4 regions of the Acinetobacter sp. 1124_18A genome follow, and region 1 is predicted to be linked to each of the others. Evidence: predicted binding sites of a transcription regulator. Region 1 holds the regulator's gene; each other region holds the start of a gene.
The links. Region 1 encodes PhoB, which activates phosphate uptake and scavenging genes when phosphate is short. Its sites were predicted from a motif close to TGTCATNAANCTGTCATAA; they were not measured.
Positions count from the first base shown of each region.

Region 1 (6,356 bases):
TATTGGCTGCATAGGTGACAATATTTTTTCGAACAAATTTGGTTAATTGAATATTGCCAGTTCTACCCGCGATATCCTCCCACATACCGACCTGACCTGCACCATGAGTAACTAAAACTTTAACGCCAGATTTAGCTAGGTCTTTAAATCCTTTAATATTTTTAGGATTTCCTTTGCGTACTAAAATGGCCGCGGGGCGTAAATATAAAGGTTCCACCGAGTCTTTTATAATTTGCTCAGAAAAAGTATTTTCAAAATCAGACATCATGGCTTCAGAACCACTATATATAACATCGGCATCTAGTTTCGCTTGGTCAGACCATTGAGAAGTAGGCCCAGACATTACATGGACTGCTATGCCAGTTTTATTGGTGAATTGTTTGGCGGCTTCTTTCATGGCGGGTGCTGGCCCACCAGGACCATACACTTGTACGTCTGCAAAGCTATGGATAGGTAGAGAACCGAGAATAAGACAAATCAGGTACGGTATAAATTTATATTGTTTTGACATTTTAATCGCTATAGTAATTAAGAAAATATCAGCATATATTTTTTATTATTTAAACGGGATTAATTTTTGCAACGATATTTATAATACATTTCTTTAAAATATATTTTAATTGGTTATATGTAAATGTAAATTATTTTGAGTTGAATATAAATATAGATGATTTTATGGTAATTTATATTTTATAAATTGATTATTTGAATAGATATATTGTAAATAATAGAGGAGTAATCCCTTGATTAAAAAAAGTAATTCTTTTTTAAAAATTTTATTTAGCAGCGCTTGTTTGGTGTCTGGTTCTGCTATGGCTGCTCCCATTACAGATTTGGGTAAGCAAATTGTGAGCGACAAACCGGGTTCAATACTGTCTTTAGAACGGCAAGATGTGACGAATTTATTTCCTCATGCAGATCAGCGGTTGTTGATAAATTATCGTAGTCGAGGTATTCAGGGCGAGCCCATTGTGACATCGGCTTTTATTTTATTACCTAAAGGTACACCACCAAAAAATGGCTGGCCAATACTTGCTTGGGCGCATGGCACGACCGGAGTAGCTGATACTTGTGCACCTTCGGGTGATTATGTTGGTGGGCCCGTTCACTCATATCAAGAAGTTGCTTCCAAAGCTTTAGATGGCTGGCTTGCACGTGGCTATGCAGTGGTTGCACCTGATTATCAGGGCTTAGGTACACCGGGTGGCCATCCTTATATGAATGCAAAGAGCCAATTGCATACGGTAGTCGATGCGGTGCGTGCATTACATTTGCTTAAGCCCAAGAGTTTTAATAAACAGTGGTTGGTGATGGGACATAGTCAAGGCGGGGCTGCGGCAATTGCAGTGTCTGCCTATGGTCAAAAAGATGCGCCTGAACTGGATTTAAAAGGGGCAATCGCTCTTGCACCAGGCGGCTATCAATATGAAGGCATTGCAGAATATGTGCAGAGTCATCCAAACCCGGAACCTAGTGTGGCAGCATTTTTCCCGATAGTATTATTGGGTGCGCAAGCAGCAGATCCAAGCATCGTTCCTGAAAAGCTGGTAAGTCCAGAAATGAACGCGGTGCTGACTCAAGGGCGCAGTCGTTGTTTATCTGAACTTCAATCTGATTTAAAGAAATCTCCTTCTAGCATATTTCGATCTGATGCGGATTTAAAACCTCTTTTGGCTTATCTAAAACAGCAGTCCATTGAAAATATGGTGCCTACCGTACCGTTAATGATTGTTCAGGGTTCTAAAGATCATTTAGTCGACCCTAGAGGGACATCTGCTTATTACCAGCAGCTATGTAAATTAAAAAAACCAACCATCTATCAAACGATTGATGGCGGAGATCATCGCGATGCATTACGCCAGAGCAATACATTTGCCACTAACTTTTTAAATGTAATAGACAAAAATCAGACGAAATCATATTGCTCTAATTTTAAGTAAATTATTTTAAATAATACAAAAAAGCCGACTTTTCATAAGTCGGCTTTTTATATGTACGGGAGATAATTTTAGGTCATGTTATATAGTCTTTCTTTCGGAAAAACTACGGTAAAGGTTGAACCTTCATTTTCTTTAGATTGCACATCTAAATGGGCACCGTGTTGCATAAGCACGTGTTTTACAATCGCCAAGCCTAAACCTGTACCACCTGTTTGGCGACTACGGTCGCTGTCAACACGATAGAAGCGCTCAGTTAAACGTGGCAAATGTTTTGGGTTAATTCCAATACCTGTGTCTTGTACACTAAAGTACGCATGTTCACCATCGTCGTGCCAGCCAATCGTAATAGTTCCACCTTTTGGTGTGTACTTGATGGCGTTAGTAATTAAATTACTAAATGCACTGGCAATTTCCATGTCAGAACCAATCAGGTCACAATGACTATCAATGTGTAAATTGAGTGTGTGTCCATAATCGGCATTGTAGGCCTGAGCATCATCAAAGAGTTGATTCATTAAGCTCGGCATTTCAATAATCTGATTTTTTGCAACTTTCTTGTTGTTTTCTAAATTCGATAACAGCAGTAAATCATTCACCAAAGCATTCATGCGTTTGGTTTGTGACTGCATCTGATCAAATGCACGTTTCCAGCGTGGACTAATATCTTCTTGATCGGTAAATGTCTCGATATAACCACTGAGTACAGTTAATGGTGTACGAAGTTCATGAGAGATATTATCGACGAAGTCTTTACGCATTTGTTCAAGGTTGTGCATACGCGTAACGTCGTAAGCTACCAATAAGCGACTTTCTCCACCAAATCGTGTGAGTTTAACCTGTACATAGCGGTCATCATCAAAATTAGAGTGAAGCTTGATACCATCGGGTGCCTGATCAATATTGTTAAAATATTCAATAAAAGTCGGCTGACGTAAAATCGTTAATAAGTTACGGCCGCGGTCGAGAGGGCTGATGCCCAATAAACGTTCAGCAGCAGGGTTCCACCATTCGATTTGATGTTGGTCATCAATCAAAACAACGGCTTCGGCAAGGGCAACTAAAGATGATTGAGCTCGGTCAATTAAACCGACCATTTCGGCCTGAACAATTCGTTCCTGACGCTGAGCACGGTAAACATTAAACAATAATGCCCCCCAAATCCCGTTTAGATTTGGAGGAACGTCATAAGGCTTATTCGCAATCCAGTCATTGACCAGATATAAAGAACGCAACTGGAGTGTAAAAAACACCACGAAGGCGATAAAAATACAGCTCCAGAAATACCCAAGGCCTAAACCGACTAAACCGGCAATAATTAGAAAAAATAATAAAAGCCGTAAATCTTGTTTGGCAAACGTCCATAAACTACTGTAGCGGGAAAGCTTTTGTTCACGTACCTGTTCGGGGACGGGGTAGGGTTCATACATAAATCTTGGTTAACCTGCGGCTAAATCTGCACGTGTTGAAAAGCGGTAGCCTGTTCCACGCACAGTTTGAACAAATCGGTCAACACTGAAAGGTTCTAAAACTTTACGTAAACGACGGATGTGTACATCGATAGTTCGATCTTCGATATATACATTACCTCCCCACACCTGATCGAGCAACTGGGCACGTGTATATGCACGCTCTGGATGGGTCATAAAAAAAGCAAGTAAGCGATATTCAGTTGGACCCATTTCTAAAATACTATCGCCAAAGCTAACACGCTGGCTTACAGGATCAAGAATTAAACCATTAGCATCAATGGTTTTTTCACCACTTAATGCATTAGCACGACGCAGAACTGCCTTAATACGTGAAACCAGTTCACGTGTTGAGAAAGGTTTAGTCATATAGTCATCTGCGCCAGCGTCAAGACCTTGTACTTTGTGGTCTTCTTCTCCGCGGGCAGTCAACATAATGACTGGAATTTCTGATAGGTTCTCATCTCGTTTTAAGCGGCGACATAAATCGACACCACTTACGCCTCCAGGTAACATCCAATCAAGCAAGATAAGCGCCGGACGTTGGTCGACGATAATTTGATGAGCCTGTTTGGCATCTTCTGCCTGTAAACACTGAAAGCCTGCCATGTCCAAAGAAGTATGGATCATTTCACGAATAGGAAGCTCATCATCGACAATTAAAATATAGTCATCTTTCACAGCGCAATATCCTATAGATTTAACGGTGAACCGTTTTGTAGTTATGACAGGCTTATTACAAAGATTAATTATGACAATTTCATTGCAGAAAAGTCTATAAAATTGAATTTAGCAATAATTTGTGACAAAACTAAGGCAAAGGTATGACCAAATGATGACATGGAAGCTTAAATATTCTTAAATTCATTCAACATGTTACCCTTTTTAAGTCTTTTAATGTTTTCACATTTTTGAGTGTCAAAAAACTTTAATATTATTTTGAGACCTGAGCTAATAAAGATAAGAAAACAATGCGGCACGCGGTTAAAACCTGTTCAAGAGACTGCTCAAAGCCTCCCATGACCCATCGAATTGCGATTTGAGTGACATATCCATTTAGGCCAGTTGCGATTAAAGAGAGCTCATTTTCATGGTGTTGAATTTGCGGCATGGTCAACATAACAAAGGCCTGAATCATGCGATCAAATTGCGCAAGTGTCTCTTGAATGGTGGCCTGATTATGTAATTCTTGGACCAAAACTGCATCAACATAGACAATACGAGCTAATCTTGGGTCGTTTTTTAATGTGGTCAGAAGCGCTCTTAAGCCAGCATCCACCATTTTTTCTGGATCAGGTGTCGCTTTAATGACAGCTTGCATCAAGTTTTGCTGTAATTCTTCAATCATTTTTAAAAAGATGGTTTGAAATAAATCTTCACTCTTTTTAAATGATTCATAAAAATAGCGTTCTGTGAGTTTTGCTTCTTGGCAGACATCCTTGACGGTCACGGAAAAAAAACCGAGCGTTCCATAGGTGGCAATGCCAGCTTCAATCAGTTTTTCTCGGCGTGCCTCTTTACGTTCAGATAGAGATAACCCTTTGAACTGACGTTCTTTACTCACAGTTTTTGTTTTCTTTTTACTGGTTGAGTCGTTAGTCGCCATAAATAAGTCGTTTCCTAAAAGAATGGTTTCCTAATTTATAGGTTTTGGCCAAATATGCTTACTATGATAAAGCCCTCAGCAGAATTGTGCCATTCTATCTGAAATTACAGTGTACTATATTGACAATGGATATTGTCAAAATTATATTGAAGAGGTCTGAATTGCACATGCAATGAACCGACTGTGCAAATATCGAAAAACAAAGGATGGACAATGAAAAATTTTAAAAACAAAGTCGCTGCAATTACGGGCGCGGGTTCGGGCATTGGGCAGCAGTTAGCAATTCTTTTGGCAAAACAGGGCTGCCATCTTTCATTAAGTGATATTAATGAGAAGGGATTAGCGCAAACTGTCGAGTTATTAAAACAGTATAGCAATATTACTGTTAGCACCAAAAAGCTTGATGTTTCTGACCGTGAAGCAGTAAAGCAGTGGGCACAAGAAACTGTTCAAGATCATGGCTCGGTTAACCTGATTTTTAACAATGCTGGTGTTGCGTTAGGCTCAACTGTTGAAGGTGCAACCTACGAAGATTTAGAGTGGATCGTTGGGATTAACTTCTGGGGTGTCGTGTACGGAACTAAAGAGTTTTTACCGTTCATTAAGCAAACTCAAGATGGTCATATTATTAATATTTCGAGCTTATTTGGTTTAACCGCTCAACCAACCCAATCTGGTTATAACGCGACTAAATTTGCTGTGCGTGGTTTTACTGAATCATTACGCCAAGAGTTGGATATTGAAAAAAGTGGCGTAAGCTCGTTGTGCGTACATCCGGGTGGAATCCGCACCAATATTGCTAAATCTGCAAAAATGAGTGATAGCCTGAATAGTTTAGGGATGGACCCGACTAAATCAATTCAAAACTTTGACAAGCTACTACGTACTCCACCTGAAGAAGCAGCTCGTCAAATTTTACAAGCGGTATTAAAAAATAAACGCCGTTTATTGATTGGCAGTGATGCAAAAATTCTTGATGCATTCCAGCGTTTATTCCCAACGGGATATCAACGTGCTTCAACCATTGTGACCAAATTAATGAAATAATTTTTTAACGTAAAAAAGCCATCAAATGATGGCTTTTTTTATGTGGTTTGAATAGTTCTAAATAAGAACTTTGATCTTCTTTTTCTTCCAGATAAATTGGTAATACAAGCCTTGAATAATACATAAACTCACAAATGCCAAGGCATAGGCAACCCAGATTCCTTTAAGCCCCCACATTGAGCTAAACCAGTAAGCACATGGAATTTCAATAAATAAAATAGCAGAGATGTTTAAGAGCATTGGGACAGTCACGGTTCCGCTGGCACGCATGATCGATGCAAAAATGGCACCTGCACC
Region 1 covers NZ_VTDF01000003.1:378,888-385,243, reverse strand. Annotated here, with positions in the region: gene FY048_RS09495 (AcfC family putative adhesin) at 1-511, opposite strand, end outside; gene FY048_RS09490 (alpha/beta fold hydrolase) at 744-1,940, shown strand; gene phoR (phosphate regulon sensor histidine kinase PhoR) at 2,009-3,367, opposite strand; gene phoB (phosphate regulon transcriptional regulator PhoB) at 3,377-4,087, opposite strand; gene FY048_RS09475 (TetR/AcrR family transcriptional regulator) at 4,341-5,012, opposite strand; gene FY048_RS09470 (SDR family NAD(P)-dependent oxidoreductase) at 5,226-6,059, shown strand; gene FY048_RS09465 (MATE family efflux transporter) at 6,117-6,356, opposite strand, start outside.

Region 2 (6,356 bases), on a different contig from region 1:
AGATTGTTCCCTCTTAGTTGGCGCGGGTCGTAGTGATCAGTTGGTCACTGCTGACGCTGCTTCGCCATTAAGTCAATTGACAAACAGTCAGGATGTCACGTTTACTCTCATCCCCGGCGGTCATTTAGGCCTAATGTCGAGTCAAGCAAGTGCTCTGGAGTTTTGGCCGAAACTGGCGGCATGGCTCGCCGAACGTTCAACACAACTTTAAGGATAAGGTCATGAGTCAATCTGTTGCATTTATTGGTTTGGGTGCAATGGGCTACCGTATGGCAGCGCATTTACCAAAACACTTCGATACTGTCTATGTATGGAATCGAAATTTTGAAAAAGCCAAACAACATGCAGCAGACTATGGCACTAAGGCTGTCTCATTAGAGCAAGCGGTACAAGCAGATATTATCTTTTCATGCTTACCGACAAGCACTGATGTAGAAGCGCTTATTAGTAGTGTAGAAATTAAATCTGGATAGACTGTACCAGTGGTGTTCCTGATTCTGCCCGCGCATTAGCCAGCTCATTAAAGCAATTAAATGTTGATTTTCTAGATGCGCCAGTAAGCGGTCAAACCGTGGGTGCTGAGAACGCAACTTTGACTGTAATGGTGGGTGGTGATGCAGCAGCCTTCGAACGCGCATTGCCAGCTTTACAAGCGGTAGGAAAATTAATTAAACATGTGGGTGAGTCTGGTGCTGGATTTGCCGTAAAAGCCGTTAATAATATGTTACTCGCAGTTAACCTTTGGTCTGTTGCAGAAGGTTTCAGTGCTTTAAAAGCGCATGGAGTAAGCTTGAACGAAGCTTTAGAGTGTATTAACGCTTCAAGTGGTAAAAGTCTGGTAACAGAGACTATATTCCCACAGCGTGTATTGAGTCGCGAATTTCCAGTAACCTTTGGCTTGGCTCTTCTTGCCAAAGATACAGGAATTGCTTTGGATTTAGTCAAGCAAGCAAAGCTTCCTGCCCCGCTTTTGTCATTAACACAAAGTTTAATCCAAGCTGCTCATTTAACGGCTGAAGACAACAGCGATTTCTCTGCGGCAGTGAAAATGTATGAAGCATGGACAAAGATCACCTTAGAATAAATTTGACCTTTTAAATGACTACTTATTAAAGATGCTTATTTTAATAAGATGAAAAATGAGGGCGTGAAAACTCGATTATTTAAAGTAAGTATATTTCTAAAGAACTTTTCTATAGCCTGAAAAATTGAATATGGGAAATTTTAGAAAGCTTTTATGCTATGTCGGTACTCGAATAATGTTTTTGTAATCAGGTGATTTGAAGTAATTAACAATCATCTGCGCACTTTTTTCAGACACAACCTTAGCCTGTTCCATTGTTTTTAAATAAGAATTGGCAAGCATACAGCTCGGTAGCAAAGTATTTGCAAGTGGAGGAAAATTTTCTCTTCCTCCTAATGTTATTTTTTCAATGAAACTTGCCAACCACATAATGTATTCGCCTTTATTCTTAAATGCTGGCATTAAGCTAATATCAAGCTTAACTGTACATTCTTCACTAGGCTTATTTAAGCACTCTTCAAAATCAATAAAGTTATATTTTAGTCTGTATGAAGTTCCTTTTATCTCTTGTCTAATAATACTTATTAAGCTATTTAAATGCTCAATAATATCTTTCGAGAAAAACTTATCTTCTTCAGATTTTATATAAACGCTTTCAGCAACGAGTAAAAACTGTGACATTCTCTATTTCCCTTTAATCTTGTCTCCGATGAATAATCAGATTCTTTAAGGAAGTATGATGCATATAACATTGCTATATGTAAGTTGATTAGATTAAAAAGTAACCACAATGGTAAACATGAAAGCTACCCACCAAATAAATCACACAAATTAAATATAAAGATAAATACATCACAATACATAAGTTTAAATTAATATATTTCGAAATAACTTTAATAAAAAAAAGCCCATCTCAATTTTAGAAATGGGCTACAAAAACAAAAAACTATCAAACGCAGCAATTAAGGACAATATAATATAAGCTAAAACATGTAAAATCAATACATCTTTCAGTTGAATTGTAAACTAAGATTAATTTTGACTTATTTATATTTTACAAATCAAAAGAAAAAAGCCCATTTCCGTCTAAATTAAAATGGGCCCAGTGAATTCCACTTAATCCTAGAGTACAAAATGTGATAATTATCACGCTTTATATTTTCATAATGTCATTGATATATTTCTTTTTCATTGACCTAATTTCAAACTTAAGCCGTCTATTTAGCAAATCAAATAGACTATAAAATCTTATCTTTTTCTGCAATTTTTTATGTGTGCTCAACCCAACTAGAAACATATTTGTCCACCATCAGTGAGAGTTAAAGTCGATTAAACGAGAATCAAATTCTGGAAATATATATAAAATTTAGCTTAAGTTTATGTTTTTATTTGATTTTTATAAATTATTGATATCTAAAGTTTTTCTTTACTTTGTGAACAAATTATCAACCAAAATGACACTTGAGTAATTAATAGTCATTGAAATATTGGTAATAAACCTTATATTGAGTACAGGTTCATACCTTTAACTGAGGAAACGCTCATGAATAAATTTATGGTTGCAGTCTTTACTGGCATGGTGAGCATTGCTGGTTTAAGCGTTCAAGCTGCAACGCCTGAGCAAGAATGTCAGAAATTGCAAGACGATTATAATTTGATTTATGCATCAAAAGGCTTTTGTTTTAAAGATCCTGATGCTAAAGAAAAATATGGTAATGAAAACTGTCATACGACAAAACCAAAGTTTTCTGACAAAGAGCAACAACGTCTTGATGCTATTAAAGAGCGTCAGAAAGAATTGAAATGTAAATAATTTTAAAGGAATAATACATGGCATACGATGATCAAAATATCTTCGCAAAAATTTTACGCAATGAACTTCCAGCGATAAAAATCTATGAAGATGATCAAGTTCTAGCTTTTATGGATATTATGCCTCAAGCCGATGGTCATACATTAGTTATTCCAAAAACACCTGCTGTAACGCTGCTTGATTTACCTCCAGAAGCAGCTGCATATACCATACAAGTTGTTCAGAAAATTGCAAAAGCAATGGAAAAAGCCTTCAATTTAGAAGGTATTGTCTTAATGCAACTTTCTGGAGCAGCAGCAGGACAAACTGTTCCCCATGTTCATTTTCACCTTATTCCTACCAATGTGCATCAACTTGGACGCCATGCTGTAGAGTTAGGAGATCAAGAAAAAATTAAGGGATTAGCTGAAAAAATTAAAGCAGCTCTTTGATTTTTAATGTATTAAGGCGGAGTTTTTACTCCGCTTTTTTTCGTCCAAAAACTATAAAAAATTAAAATAATTAATTTATTTCTAAATTTTAATCGTCATAAAACTGTCATTTATTTTTCACGCCCCTGTCACAAAGTTTGCCGATACTGCTTAGCAAGTTGGTGAGCTTTTGTAACTTTTTGTACATAAGTCAACTACAAAATAAATAGTTAACTAGGCATACGCCATTTTTAAATACCTTTTGGAGAAATCTCAATGAAGAAATTGCTACTCGCTGCCGCAGTTGCAACTTTGAGCATAAACGCGGTGCAAGCAGCGCCAACTTTGTATGGCAAACTAAATGTTTCTATTAACCAAGTTGATAATAAAAATTTCGATGGTAAAAGTGATGTTACCGAAGTTAACTCAAACTCTTCTCGCATTGGGGTAAAAGGCGAAGAGAAATTAACTGACAAGTTATCTGCTGTTTATTTAGCTGAATGGGCAATTTCTACTGATGGTTCAGGTTCTGATAGTGACCTTAGCGCTCGTAACCGTTTCATCGGTTTAAAAACTGAAGGTGTTGGTACTTTAAAAGTAGGTAAATATGACTCTTACTTTAAAACCGCTGCTGGTGGTAACCAAGACATCTTTAATGACGATACACGTTTAGATATTACCAATATCATGTACGGTGAAAACCGCTTAGATAACGTAGTAGGTTTTGAATTAGACCCTAAATTATTAGCTGGTTTAACGTTCAACATCATGGCTCAAACTGGCGAAAGTACTTCTGACAGTAAAGATGGTGAAACTGGTAAAGACAGCAAAAATGATAGCTTTGACTCAGTATCAACTTCTCTTGGTTATGAAAACAAAGACCTTGGCTTAGCAGTGGCTGCCGCTGGTGACTTCGGTATTAAAGGTAAATATGCTGCTTACGGTCTGAAAGATGTTTATACAGATGCTTACCGTGTAACTGGTTCTTATGACATCGCAAAATCTGGCTTTGTTGTAGGTGCTTTATGGCAACATGCTGAACCTACTGATGATTTGACTGCATATGGTCAATCATATAAATCAGATGGTTCAATCGATAAAGCTGGTAAGGCTTACCGTGGTTTAGAGGAACAAGCATATGCAGTAACAGCTGCTTATAAAATTCCTAACACTAAACTTAAAGTGAAAGCAGAATATGCTTCAGCTGAAACCCAAGTAAGTGGTCAATCAGATCGTAAAATTGATTTGTACGGCTTAGGTCTTGATTACCAAATCAACAAACAAGCTCGCTTCTACGGTATCGTTGCTCAACAAAAACGCGACTGGTTGAATGATGACGACAAGCAAACTGTTGTAGGTACTGGTATCGAATATAACTTCTAATTAGTTATCTTTGATTCATATCTAAAATAAAAGGGCTAACGCCCTTTTATTTTATTGTTCAGATTAAAAAAGCCGATATTTTATACCGGCTTTTTTAGTTTGTAGCTTACTTTAAGAAACCACTTACAAGATTCATTACGTTTTGAATATCTTGGTTTGCTTCTTGATGATCGGTACTTTCACCCTGAGGTGTTAATGAGTCAATGACTTGAGGTAAGACTGAAGCAATTGCACCGTAAACTTGCTCTTTTGGAGCTTGAGCTTGCGCAGCAACTTGCTCAATGTCAGCTGGATTAAATAAACTCTGTAATTGTTGAGTAGGAACTTCGCTATTACTTTGATTTGGATCAACCCAGCTTTGAACTTGGTTACCTAAACCCGCACCTTTTAACTTTTCTAAAGCAGCTTGCAAACCACCTTGTTGTTGAACCCAACCTAAAATTAAAGGTACAACTGCAATTAATAAACTTTGTACGCCACCACCTGCTTGAGGTGCGTTATTATTATTTCCAGTCACTTGACCCAATACAGAACCTAGTACTCCTCCAAGACCGCCTTGTGTGCCAGAAGAAGTATTGCCCCCCATTTGCCCGAGTACTGAACCTAAAATTCCACCTAAACCACCTTGACCTGATGCTTGCTGGTTCCCACCTAAAGCCTGCTGAGCCAAAACTTCTACAATGTTGCTTAAATTTGTCATGTGTAACTCTTATGTATGGTTTATACACGAGCATACGCGGATTCTTGTTAAGGCAGCAAAAGCCAAATTGTTAAATTTTGAAAAAGATTTGGTGCCATTTTACCAGCGGAATTTATTCCAGTTCTCTGGGTTTGCCCAGAACTTTGAATTAAACCAATCTGGAACATGTTTATAGGTCAAGATGTTAAATTGCCATAAAGCAAAATCACTATCATGTGAAGTTTTATCAATGAGTTGTGTAAAACCTAAAGAACGCAATAACTGTTCATCACTTCGTTTACTCACCACAACAATTCGTTTTGCTAATAAGTCCCGTAGTTTTACTAATAATTGTGATTTTTGTACTTCAGTTATGTTCTGCATTTCATCTGTATCAAACAATACAAAACCCAAATCATAACGCTGAGTAAAAGGCAGACTTAAAAGCTCAGTTACGGTAAAATAGTGCCATTGAATTGCGTTATTCTGGTCAATTTTCTGGCCAATACAAAGTGCAGTATGAATGGGCTGTTCGTTTGATAAATCGTCTAGCATAGAAGTGATGACATTTTGTTCAGCCATAACTGCAACCCTTAATTGAAAGATGTGAGTTTAAACTTTATGGAACTACAAGGCATTTGCCATAAAATGCATGCAGGCCTAAAAGATGCTAGTGTAACTGATCAACAGACAACCAAGGCAAATGTTGAATACAAATTTGTATTAGACCGTTCAGAAATTGATCTTCCTTTTAATTTAGGACAAGAACTAGAAATCGAATGGACAGGTAATATTTATTGCACCTCTTGTGGCACTAAAACACCGAAGTCTTATTCTCAAGGCCACTGTTTTAAATGCTTTAAAACTAAAGCAGAATGTGACCTCTGCATTATGAAACCAGAAACGTGCCACTACCACTTAGGTACGTGCCGTGAAGATGATTTTGCCCACAATGTTTGTTTCCAACCTCATATTGTATATTTGGCAAATTCGAGTGCTTTGAAAGTAGGTATTACTCGTCTCAATCACATGCCAGGTCGCTGGTTA
Region 2 covers NZ_VTDF01000002.1:288,890-295,245, forward strand. Annotated here, with positions in the region: gene FY048_RS05810 (alpha/beta fold hydrolase) at 1-211, shown strand, start outside; partial or broken gene FY048_RS05815 (NAD(P)-dependent oxidoreductase) at 222-1,084, shown strand; gene FY048_RS05820 (hypothetical protein) at 1,241-1,705, opposite strand; gene FY048_RS05825 (YARHG domain-containing protein) at 2,568-2,837, shown strand; gene FY048_RS05830 (HIT family protein) at 2,855-3,268, shown strand; gene FY048_RS05835 (porin) at 3,524-4,630, shown strand; gene FY048_RS05840 (YidB family protein) at 4,737-5,330, opposite strand; gene FY048_RS05845 (DUF6231 family protein) at 5,430-5,891, opposite strand; gene FY048_RS05850 (DUF2797 domain-containing protein) at 5,931-6,356, shown strand, end outside.
Region 2: a site for PhoB is predicted at 3,362-3,380, ahead of FY048_RS05835 (porin). Genes of this name have one in related genera too.

Region 3 (6,356 bases), on a different contig from region 1:
GTTTCGCATCTAAAGCGCGGTTAAAACCAGTAAAGTCTTGTGTAGAACCAACCGCTGCAACGAGCTCACCATTTTCAGGATGTGCAATCAGTACAGCACCTTGTAAATTTTTCAAACGAGATGGATTACTGCTAGCCAAACGGTCTACTGAAGCTTTAAACGCATTTTGAACTTGCGTTTGAGTAATTGGATCTAAGGTCGTAAAAATACGTAAACCCTGATTGGTTAAATCACTTTCTTGATACTCTGTACGTAATTGACGACGTACAATATCTAAAAAGTCTGGGAATTTTGCAGGCCCTAAACTTGGTTTACTTAACACATTTAAAGGACGTGCAATTTCATCTTCATATTCAGCTTGAGTTAAATAACCCATCACACGCATGTTATTTAACACGGTATCGCGGCGTTTTTTTGCACCTTCAGGGTTTTTCCAAGGGTTATATAAAGAAGGACCTTGAACTAAACCGACTAAATAAGCTTGTTGTGCGACACTGAGTTCACGTAGCGGCAGACCGAAATAAAATTGTGAAGCCAAACCATAACCATTAATTGAGTAGCTACCATTTTGGCCCAGATTCACTTCATTTAAATACGCCTCTAAAATTTCATCTTTGCTGTAATGCAGTTCGATGAGTAAAGCCATTAATGCTTCATTGACTTTACGTTTTAGTGTGCGTTCAGGGGTGAGATAGAAGTTTTTAACTAATTGTTGAGTCAGGGTTGAGCCACCTTGACGTTTTCCACCAGTAACATTACTGACCAATGCACGAGCTGTACCACGAATTGAAATACCATGATGATGATAAAAATTGCGGTCTTCTGTAGAAATTAAAGCTTCAATGAGTGGTTTAGGGACATTATTCAGTTTAATGAGTACACGGTCTTCATTGTGTTGAGGATAAATTCCTCCAATGAGTAGCGGTTCTAAGCGTGCAACGCCGGTTGAAGAGGGTTTAGTACTTCTAACTTCAACAACTTGATCATTTGCGAAACTTAATTCTAAAACTTGTTCTGGTTCAACGCTGTCACCGTAGTCAAAACCACGTGTGTGGATATACATATTGCTGCCTTGAGCAACATAGCTTCCAGACTTGTCATAATTACTTGAAGTTTTGTAACCCAATAACTTTAATTCTTGAGTGAAATTTGCTTGAGAAATAGGCGCGTTGTTATAAATTTCCAAAGGTCGTGCAAACACTTTGGCAGGAATATCCCACCGCTGTCCTTCAAATTTTTCACGGATAATATTATCTAAACGAATCAGATAGATACTAAGAGCAATAAAAGCACCAATGACCAAAATGGAAAAGATTAGTGCAAAGAAACCGATACCACGTTCAAACTTCATAAAAATGAGATAAAACCCTAACAATGCCTGTAATGATGCGATAGCTTGTCATCAATTTGCAATGATAAAACTGTGAATAATTGGAAAAGTTAGATTGAATTTTACAGCATCTTGTAGTTATGTTTTTTTAAATTAATCGGGTTAATGTTATTATAGCCGAGTATCGCAGCGGAGCTTACTCATTCGTGCAAATTTCACATAAGTCCTTCAGAAACGTCGGGTTAATCGGTCGACCAGATAAATCATCAGTTGTAGAAACACTCTGTTTAATTCATGATCATTTATTGAACTTAGGTTTGAACCCCATTTTTGATCAGGAAACAGCCGAATTAGTGCCTTATGATCATGCACAGATAGTAAGCCGTCATTTATTAGGTGAAGTTGCTGATTTAGTTATTGTGGTTGGCGGCGATGGTTCTTTACTCCATGCTGCAAGGGCTTTGGTTCGTTATAATACCCCTGTAATTGGTATCAACCGTGGGCGATTAGGTTTTTTAACTGATATCAAACCGTCAGAAGCGATTTTTAAACTTGACCAAGTGCTTCAAGGGCATTTTCAACTTGATCGTCGTTTCTTACTTGAAATGGAAGTAAGAACAAATGGCGAAGTCATTTATGATGCAATTGCTTTAAATGATGTCGTTTTGCATTCGGGTAAGTCGGTTCACATGATTGACTTTGAACTTAACATTGATGGTCAATACGTTTATCGCCAGCATAGTGATGGTTTAATTGTTTCGACTCCAACTGGATCAACTGCCTATGCTTTGTCAGGTGGCGGCCCAATTTTACATCCAAGCATGGATGCGATTGCATTAGTTCCAATGCACCCTCATACCTTGTCATCACGTCCTATCGTCGTCGGTGGACAAAGCGAAATTAAGATTGTTATTCGCGAAAATCGGGTGTTACCAATGGTGAGTGCAGATGGTCAACATAGTATATCGCTCAATGTTGGAGATAGTTTACACATCCGCAAACATCCATTTAAACTAAGTTTATTGCATCCACCAGGTTATGATTTTTATATGGCCTGCCGTACCAAACTTGGTTGGAACCAAGATTTTGAATCTTTCCAAAGAGATGAATCATGAATATTGAACAAATGCTATCTATTTTAAACCCTGAGATTGTAGAGCGTTTAAAAACAGCAGTAGAAATTGGTAAATGGCCAAATGGCGTTGTTTTAACAAAAGAGCAGCGTGAAACCTGTATGCAAGCTGTAATTGCTTGGGAGTTAAAGAACTTACCAGAAGAGCAGCGTAGTGGTTATATTGACCGCGGTACGAAAGAAGAGGGTGAGGTTTGTGAAGATGATCACCACAAACATGAGCCAGAATTTAAACCAATTCGTTTTGTTTAAAACAGCATTTTAGAATAAAAAGATAAATCATATTAGCATTTGCTATCGCGTGGGCGACATGGATGTCGCCTGTTGAGCAACAGTACAAGAACGTACTGTTTGCTCAACGAAAGATTTTTGTTACTTTTCATCTTTGAAAAGTAAGTATTGCCTATATGCAACAATATCGAAGAGACATGGCGTATAAGGCTGTATGAACTAAATTTTATCTTTTAGCTCTGAGTTTCTTGTTTCCCATAATACTTTTGCTTTTTGCATTGCCTCTTCAAAACTAGCAACAACTCCCATGGTATATAGTGCAATTCCCATTGTTTCAGTTACTGCCATTTCTCCATATTCATGGTGCTGTTGACCTAACCATACTGCTTTAAAAGTTGCTAAATCTAACTCTTCTTCAGTTGGACTACGTTCAGGCGTGAGTTTTGGTAACTCATGTTCATAAAGCTCACCATTTTTAATGCCACAAATGAGTGTTTTTGCATCTGGATTTCGCTCAAACTCACCACCTTCACCTTTAATGACAGCACTATTTTGATAGCCTAAGCGCAGTGCACTATGTTGATGTGAAGTTCTATACGCTGGATGGAAGATAGCTTGTAAGGTAGCTTTAGCATTAAAAGGATTGATTAAGCGGGCTAAAGTATGAATTGGAGAACGTAATCCCATCACATTTCTTAAAGAAATTAGTTCACTTAAAACTGGTGAAATCACATCTAAAGGTAAGTATGCGAAATTTTGCTCTGCTAGTTGTGTACGCACTTCTTGTTCAGAGTGACAAATTTGATAACCCAGATATTCTAAAACTTGCTCAGTATAGACGCGATTAAGCGTATGGCCTGAAGCGCCATGCATAACAATCTTATAGCCATGTTGGGCAAGCGTAAGGGCAGCTAATAAAAACCAAGGATAATGTTTACGCTTACCCGCATAAGATGACCAGTCTAAATCGACTTCTAAGGGCTGAAAATTGAGTTGATCTCTAGTGGCTTGAACAAAACCAGCGAGTTCATCAATAGATTCTTCTTTAACACGAAGTAGCATTAAAAAAGCACCTAACTGCACATCAAGCACTTCACCTTTTAAAATCATGGTGAATGCCTGATAAGCTTCTTCATAGCTTAAAGAGCGTGAACCACTTTTTCCTTTACCTAAAATACGGACATATTGAGCGAATGGGTGTTCAGCATCTTTATAGATATTACGTTTAGTATTCATCGTAGTTCAAAAACAATAAAAATGATGGGATGCAGGCAGCTCAAAATGAAATGTCCACAAGTGTTTAATCAATATGACATAAAAAAGTGTCGAAAAAATATCAAAAGTGTTTCTTATACTAAAGTCTTAGGGCTGCATGAGTGTTTTTTGCGCGTATTAGCTAAAAATTTAACCGAATCATTATTTAATTCGAGTACACTTTCTCGTGCTTTTTTGAGCACTCATATCATAATTTTCTGTGATTCTCCTATATCTTCAGCTTTTTATTGAAAAAGTAAGAGGTTATTTCTAACTACTCAAAGTGGTTAGAAACTTCAGGTATTCTCCTGTTTTAGAAAACAGCTTTTTTTGTTTTCATTGAGGTAGTAGGAAGGTTTTTTGTTTACAAAGAACCGTTTCCCTTTTGCGGTGTTCATGTGAAAGGTTAGGGCTGTGTATTCGTAAAGAATAGACGTTTCATTTTGGTATTTCCAACGGACTTGGAAATATAGATTGAAGTAAAGTTATGGCTAAAAAACCGATTTATAAATCACTTTATTTTCAAGTGATTATTGCGATTATTGCGGGTGTTTTGGTAGGACATTTTTCCCCAAGCACAACGCAAATTGTCAATGGTGTTGAACAGCATATCCCAGGTTTAGGTGAGAAACTCAAGCCATTAGGTGATGCCTTTATTCGTTTGATCAAGATGATCATCGCACCCGTTATTTTCTGTACAGTGGTGAGCGGTATCGCTGGCATGGAAAGCATGAAGTCAGTCGGAAAAACTGGCGGCGTCGCGTTGTTATATTTTGAAGTTGTTTCAACAATTGCACTTCTGATTGGCCTTGTTGTAATTAACATTGCTAAACCGGGTGTAGGGATGAATATTGACCCTACAACTCTAGACACCTCGGGCATTCAAAAATACGTCAGTTCTGGTGAGTCACAATCTACCATTGATTTCTTAATGCACATCATCCCAGATACGGTTGTTGGCGCATTTGCAAATGGTGAAATCTTACAAGTCCTTCTTTTTGCAATTCTCTTTGGTTTTGCTTTACATAAGTTAGGTGATGCAGGACGTCCAGTTTTAAAATTTATTGACCAAGTTGCACATGTGTTCTTTAACATTGTGAATATGGTGATGAAACTGGCTCCGATTGGTGCATTTGGTGCAATGGCATTCACCATTGGTAAATATGGCGTTGGTTCACTCGTACAATTAGGGCAACTCATTCTCTGCTTCTATATTACGTGTCTACTCTTTATCTTCTTGATCTTGGGTACAATCAGCCGTGTTAGTGGATTCAGTATTCTCAAAATGATCCGCCTGATTCGTGAAGAGTTATTAATTGTACTTGGTACATCTTCTTCTGAATCTGTTTTGCCTCGTATGTTACGTAAACTCGAAATTGCAGGTTGTGAAAAGTCTGTAGTCGGTTTGGTTATTCCAACAGGTTATTCATTTAACCTTGATGGAACGTCAATTTATTTGACTATGGCAGCAATCTTTATTGCTCAGGCAACGAATACTCAGCTTGATATTCAACATCAGATCACTTTGTTATTAGTACTTTTAATTTCATCTAAGGGTGCGGCGGGTGTAACTGGCTCTGGCTTTATTGTTATGGCAGCAACTTTGTCTGCTGTAGGACATATTCCAGTTGCAGGTTTGGCATTGATTCTTGGTATTGACCGTTTCATGTCAGAAGCACGTGCTTTAACTAACCTTGTCGGTAACTCTTTAGCAACGATTGTTGTTGCTAAATGGGTCGGTGCTTTAGATAAAGATAAGCTCAATGATGCTTTAAATAATCCAGATGAAGTCGACAGAAAAATGATGGAACCAAAAAGTCCTCAAGTCGCTGAAGGTCTAGATTAATTCGAATAAACCTATATAAAAAAGGAAGCTAAAGCTTCCTTTTTTATTGGCTGACTGAAAAGTACAGTTTTAATGAGCAGCTATGCCATGACAGTTGCTAAAAAAATGATTAGCATGCACAGCAATGAGATTCGATAAAACAATAAAGCTGAAGGAAAATATTATGTTGGCATACGATGCAGATTTAGAATTATTCCGTGATAATTTTAAACGTTTTATGAGTGAGCATATTGCGCCTCACTACGACCAATGGGAACGCGAAGGAATCATGCCTCGTTCAGTTTGGAATCAACTGGGTGAAAATGGCTATTTATGTGTAGATGTTCCAGAAGAATATGGTGGTTATGGGGTTCCGACATATTATTCATTAATGCTGGTTGAAGAGTCTGCGCGTGCTGGTTTTTGTGCATTATCAACAGCTATTTCTTGCCACTCTGAAATTGCTGCACCATATATTTTACACATCGGGACAGAAGAGCAAAAACAATACTGGTTACCGAAAATGGTAACAGGTGAAGTGGTTGGTGCAATCGGTATGACTGAACCAGGAGCAGGTTCGGATT
Region 3 covers NZ_VTDF01000001.1:440,595-446,950, forward strand. Annotated here, with positions in the region: gene mrcB (penicillin-binding protein 1B) at 1-1,351, opposite strand, end outside; gene FY048_RS02180 (NAD(+) kinase) at 1,537-2,445, shown strand; gene FY048_RS02185 (YeaC family protein) at 2,442-2,714, shown strand; gene FY048_RS02190 (glycosyl transferase family protein) at 2,913-3,929, opposite strand; gene FY048_RS02195 (dicarboxylate/amino acid:cation symporter) at 4,435-5,793, shown strand; gene FY048_RS02200 (acyl-CoA dehydrogenase family protein) at 5,957-6,356, shown strand, end outside.
Region 3: a site for PhoB is predicted at 1,398-1,416, ahead of FY048_RS02180 (NAD(+) kinase). Genes of this name have one in related genera too.

Region 4 (6,356 bases), on a different contig from region 1:
AGGGTAGCCTGGTGCAGGGCGAATACCGACATATTTCTCTTTAATTAGTTCTTCATTGCTGAGCTGTTCATCAGCTTTATAACCCCAGAACTCTTTACGAATGCGTTCATGCAAATGTTCTGCAAAGGCTTCAGCAAAACGGTCGGCTAGTGACTGAACTAAAATTGCAGAGTAGTCATCACCTTTAGCTTTGTATTCATTTGCCAATTCTTCTGCACCAAAAATCGATACAGTGAATCCGCCTAAGTAATCCTGTTGCTCACGGTCAGTACGAATGTAATCTGCCAAAGACAAGTTCGGTTTACCTGTTACTTTGTCAGATTGTTGACGTAAGTGCTCAAAAGTATGCGTAACATTTTGGCCAGCTTGATCAAATACGCTGACCGTGTCAGCATCAGTGCGCTGAGCAGGGAACATACCAAATACAGCACGTGCATCAAAAAGGTTGTTGTCGATAATATCTTTCAACATTGCTTGAGCTTGGTTGTACAAATCTGTTGCGGCTTCACCAACCACTTCATCTTCTAAAATTTTTGGGAACTTACCTGCCAAACTCCAAGAAATGAAGAATGGTGTCCAGTCAAAATATTCTACAAGTGTTGCAAGTGGATAATTGGTTAAGACCTGTGTTCCCAAAAGATTTGGTTTTGCAGGAACATAACTCTCATCAATTTTAAAGCCGTTTTTAACAGATTCCGCATAAGTCAGTTTGGCAGCTTTAGGCTGTTTGTTGGCTAAGCGCTCACGAATTTTGACATATTCTGCGCGGTGCTCTTCAATGAATTTTCCGCGCATTTCTTTTGAAAGCAGGGTAGTTGCAACACCTACAGCACGTGAAGCATCGGCAACATAAATCACAGCATCGTTTTGATATTGAGGGTCAATTTTTACTGCTGTGTGTGCTTTTGATGTTGTTGCACCACCAATCAATAAAGGAATGTTAAAACCTTTACGTTGCATTTCTTTCGCAACAAATACCATTTCATCTAAAGATGGGGTAATCAGACCTGATAACCCAATGATGTCACATTTTTCATCAATCGCAGTTTGCAAGATTTTCTCGCAAGGTACCATCACGCCAAGGTCAACAATATCGTAACCATTACAACCCAGCACAACACCTACAATATTTTTACCAATATCGTGTACGTCGCCTTTAACAGTTGCCATCAGGACTTTACCTTTAGATTGGCTACCTGTTTTTTCAGCTTCAATGTACGGGTTGAGCCAAGCTACAGATTGCTTCATGACACGTGCAGATTTCACAACCTGAGGTAAGAACATTTTGCCTGAACCGAACAAGTCACCAACAACGTTCATGCCGTCCATCAAAGCGCCTTCAATTACATCTAAAGGACGTTTAGCTTTTAGGCGAGCTTCTTCTGTATCTTCGTCAATGTAGGTGGTAATACCTTTGACCAACGCATATTCAAGACGTTTTTCTACAGGTTCGTTACGCCATTCAAGGTTTTCAGCTTCACGTTGAGCACCACTATGGCCACGGAACTTTTCAGCGACTTCAAGTAGTTTTTCGGTCGCAAGCTGACCAGATTCACCTTGGTTCTGGTTTAAAACAACATCTTCAACTGTATCTTTGAGTTCTTTAGGAATATCGTCATAAATTGCCATTTGACCAGCATTTACAATCCCCATGGTCATGCCTTGTTTAATGGCATGGTACAAGAACACAGAGTGAATCGCTTCACGAACAGGCTCATTTCCACGGAACGAGAACGAAACGTTCGATACACCACCAGAAATCATGGCGTGAGGTAGGTTTTGTTTAATCCAACCAGTGGCTTCAATAAAATCGACACCATAGTTATTGTGTTCTTCAATACCTGTTGCTACTGCAAACACGTTCGGGTCAAAAATAATATCTTCAGCAGGGAAGCCAACATCGTTAACTAAAACGTCATAAGAACGTTTACAGATTTCACGCTTACGTGTAGCGGTGTCGGCCTGACCTGTTTCATCAAAGGCCATCACAATAATCGCAGCACCATATTGGCGACACAGGCGAGCTTTTTCGACAAACTCGTCATAACCTTCTTTTAAGGAAATCGAGTTAACAACGGGTTTACCTTGTACGCATTTTAAGCCTGCTTCAATGATTTCCCATTTCGATGAGTCAATCATGATTGGCACACGTGAAATATCTGGTTCAGAGGCCACAAGGTTTAAGAAATGTACCATCGCATTTTGCGAATCGAGCATCCCTTCATCCATGTTAATGTCGATAATCTGTGCGCCAGCTTCGACTTGTTGCTGGGCAACTTCTAAAGCTTCGGCAAAATTTTCTTCACGAATTAAGCGTAAGAATTTTTTTGAACCAGTAACGTTGGTACGTTCACCTACGTTAACGAACAATGAGTCATCATAAATATTAAATGGTTCTAAACCACTTAAGCGACAAGCTGGTTTAGTTTCAGGAATTTGACGTGGTGCAATGTCTTTTACAGCATTGGCAATCGCACGAATATGATCTGGTGTCGTACCACAGCAACCGCCGGTAATATTGATCAAACCACTTTCTGCAAATTCTTTTAAGAAAGCAGCAGTTTGCTCTGGTGTTTCATCATATTCACCAAAAGCATTTGGTAAGCCTGCATTTGGATGGGCAGAAATGAATGTATCCGCCACATCAGACACGGTTTTAACGTGAGGACGCATTGCATCTGCACCAAGGGCACAGTTGAAACCAATTGAAAGTAAGTCACCATGACGTACAGAGTTCCAGAACGCTTCAGCAGTTTGACCTGTTAAGGTACGGCCTGAGGCATCGGTAATGGTCCCCGAAATCATGAGTGGTAATTCATAACCAAGTTGTTTAAAGACTTCTTTCACCGCAAAAATTGCAGCTTTACAGTTTAATGTATCAAAAACGGTTTCAATCAGAAGGATATCTGCACCGCCTTCAATGAGCGCATGAGTTGCCTCAATATAGTTTTCTTTTAGCTCATCAAAGGTAATATTACGAAATGCGGGGTCATTTACATTAGGTGAAATTGAACAAGTACGCGATGTTGGACCGAGTACACCCGCTACAAAACGTGGTTTATCTGGAGTTGAATACTTTTCACAAGCTGCTTTGGCTAAACGTGCTGCTTCACGGTTAATCTCTGGAACAAGATCTTCCATGTGGTAATCAGACATTGAAACACGCGTGCCGTTAAAGCTGTTGGTTTCAATAATGTCTGCGCCCGCATCAAGATAAGCTTCATGAATACTTTGGATGATTTCGGGTTGAGTTAGCACAAGAAGGTCATTGTTACCTTTTAAGTCATGTGCCCAATCGGCAAAACGCTCACCACGGTAGTCGGCTTCTTCTAGTTTATGGCGTTGAATCATGGTACCCATCGCACCATCAATAATCAGAATGCGTTTGGCAAGAAGCGCTTTTAGGGTGGCAAGCGTAGACATAGAAAACCCCGATATTGTACAAATTTAAAAATGCGGCGCTATTGTAACAGAATAGTTGCACAATTGATGAGCTATAACGACCCGTCATTCACTTGTAATAGATTCATTAGGAAAACGGCTTTTATGACAAATAGAGATTGTTTTTTCATCAAATATTCATGAAATGATCATGATATTGAAATATTTCATCTGCAATATTCCGTTTTATGACAATTAAGCTGTTTAAAAAATAATCATACGGCTAATTTTTTATATATTTTTGCTTTAAAAATAGTCACAAATAAGGAATCTATAAATTGATTTAAATTATTGTATTTTAATAAAAAAATAAATTGGATAGAGGAAAGGTGCATCAAATGAGGTCAAAATATGAAAAATTGACTTCATCAGGCGCCGCTTTGTCATATAATTGTCATAATTTAATTTAAGAATACAGAGGATTTTTCTATCCTCTTACCGTCTGCATGAATTCTAATCTACCCCCTGTTTCGGATTCAAAACTTGCGGCAAACCTGCAAGTCAAATCGACGAATGTACATGTCCCAACACCTAAGTTTTTTATGCCGGTGTTTTTGACGATTATTGTTGCGACACTTATTTATATTGGATTTCAGGTGAGTGCTGATTTAGCACATGTTCCACCTTTGAGTCTCTATTCGGTTATTCTTTTATCTACTGCACTCTTGATTGCTTTAGGCTTTGAGTTTGTAAATGGCTTCCACGATACTGCAAATGCAGTAGCAACAGTGATTTACACCAATGCTTTACCTGCACCAGTTGCAGTCATGTGGGCAGGTTTTTGTAATTTTCTTGGGGTAATGGTTGCAAGCGGCGCAGTCGCTTACGGCATTATTGCATTGTTGCCTGTTGAACTGATTATGAACATGGGTAGCGGTGCAGGTTTCGCAATGGTTTTTGCGCTGCTTATTGCTGCGATTCTCTGGAACTTGGGTACTTGGTTCTTGGGTATTCCTGCTTCTAGCTCTCATACCTTGATTGGTTCAATCTTGGGTGTGGGCATTATGAACCATCTGTTGAGTGCATCGACTGGCGTAACAACCAGCGGTGTTGATATGGATCAGGTGATTAAAGTCGGTAAGGCTTTATTATTTTCGCCTTTAATTGGTTTTGCTTTTGCAGCGATTGTATTCTTGTTGGTTAAAACTGTTTTTAAACGCCAATTAGAATTATTTCAGCCACCAGAAGGTAACAAACCACCACCAGCAATCATTCGTGCAATTTTAATCTTTACCTGCACAGGTGTAAGTTTTGCACATGGTTCTAATGACGGTCAAAAAGGTATGGGTCTCATCATGCTGATTTTGGTTGGTCTGGTGCCGTTGGCTTATTCATTAAATAAAAATCTTGATACACAACAAGTTCAATCATTCCATCAGCTTTCTTCTCAAACTGCCGTATTTTTAAATCAAAATAAGCCAGAATTAACCGATGAAAAAGCTCGTGTTATTTTGACTAAATATATTCAAACTAAACAGCAAACCCCAGAAGTAGTGCCTGCATTGGCAAGCATGACTGATCATTTGGGTGAGCGCGTTTCTAGCTATAACAACTTAAAAGACATTCCAGAAGCTGCGATTAGTGAAATTCGTAATGACATGTATTTAAGCACCACTTCGTTTAAACGTTTGGACAAAGCGAATGCATTACCAAAAATGGATCAGTCACAACAAAAACTTGTGAAAGAATACCGTAGTAGCTTAGATTCATTCTTACAATACATTCCAACTTGGGTGAAAGTAGCAGTTGCTTTGGCACTTGGCTTAGGCACCATGGTGGGCTGGAAACGTATTGTTGTGACTGTAGGTGAGCGTATTGGTAAGCATCATATGACTTATGGTCAGGGGATGTCTGCTGAGCTTGTAGCAATGAGTACAATTGCAGCTGCTGACGGTTTAGGTATGCCTGTTTCAACAACACACGTTTTAAATAGTGCTGTTGCAGGTACCATGGTCGCGAATAGATCAGGCTTAAACTTCAATACAGTTAAAACAATTTTATCTGCATGGGTATTTACACTTCCTGCAACAATCTGTTTGTCAGGCGGTTTGTACTGGTTATTCTTACAGTTTGTATAAAAGCATTTAAAAAATTAAAGCCACTGTAAACAGTGGCTTTTTTATTTGTTTCTTTTTAAAGTTCAGTCTATTTTCATGTACATTCAATTATAAATTAACAAGTCGTTATAGAGCATCAAGCAGCTTCAAAAGCTGGGCTTAAAACTTTGATATCAGGATAGATTATGGATGCGGTTCAACTAGATCAGTTAAAACAACAATTTCCACTTATTGAGACATTGCAAGCCTATCAAGAGACATTTTGGTTTACACCTCATCGCTATCCTTTAACAGAAGCTTTAGAAAAAGTTGGACTCACAGCAGAGGATGTAAGTGACGCGGAAGCAAGGCTAGCGCGTTTCGCACCTTATTTAGCAAAAGTGTTTCCTGAGACTCAAGCTCAACATGGAAAAATTGAATCAGATATCGTTGAAATTACGAAAATGCAGCAAGCACTTTCTGCAACAGAACAAGTGCAACTGAGTGGAGCATTCTGGCTAAAAAAAGATAGTCATCTCCCTATTTCTGGTTCAATTAAAGCACGTGGTGGTATTTATGAAGTCTTAGCTCACGCCGAAAAATTGGCAATTGAGGCAGGGCTCCTCAAGTTGGAAGACGATTACAGTAAGTTAGATCAAGATTCATTTCGAACGTTTTTTTCTAAGTATCAAATTGCAGTAGGTTCTACAGGCAACCTAGGGCTTTCGATTGGCATTATGAGCGCCAAACTGGGTTTTAGAGTCACAGTCCATATGTCTGCCGATGCGAGACAGTGGAAGAAAGACAAACTACGTTCACTGGGCGTCAATGTTGTGGAATATGCCAGTGATTATGGCGTAGCGGTTGAAGAGGGAAGAA
Region 4 covers NZ_VTDF01000006.1:143,993-150,348, reverse strand. Annotated here, with positions in the region: gene metH (methionine synthase) at 1-3,423, opposite strand, end outside; gene FY048_RS13520 (inorganic phosphate transporter) at 3,888-5,519, shown strand; gene FY048_RS13515 (D-serine ammonia-lyase) at 5,684-6,356, shown strand, end outside.
Region 4: a site for PhoB is predicted at 3,823-3,841, ahead of FY048_RS13520 (inorganic phosphate transporter). Genes of this name have one in related genera too.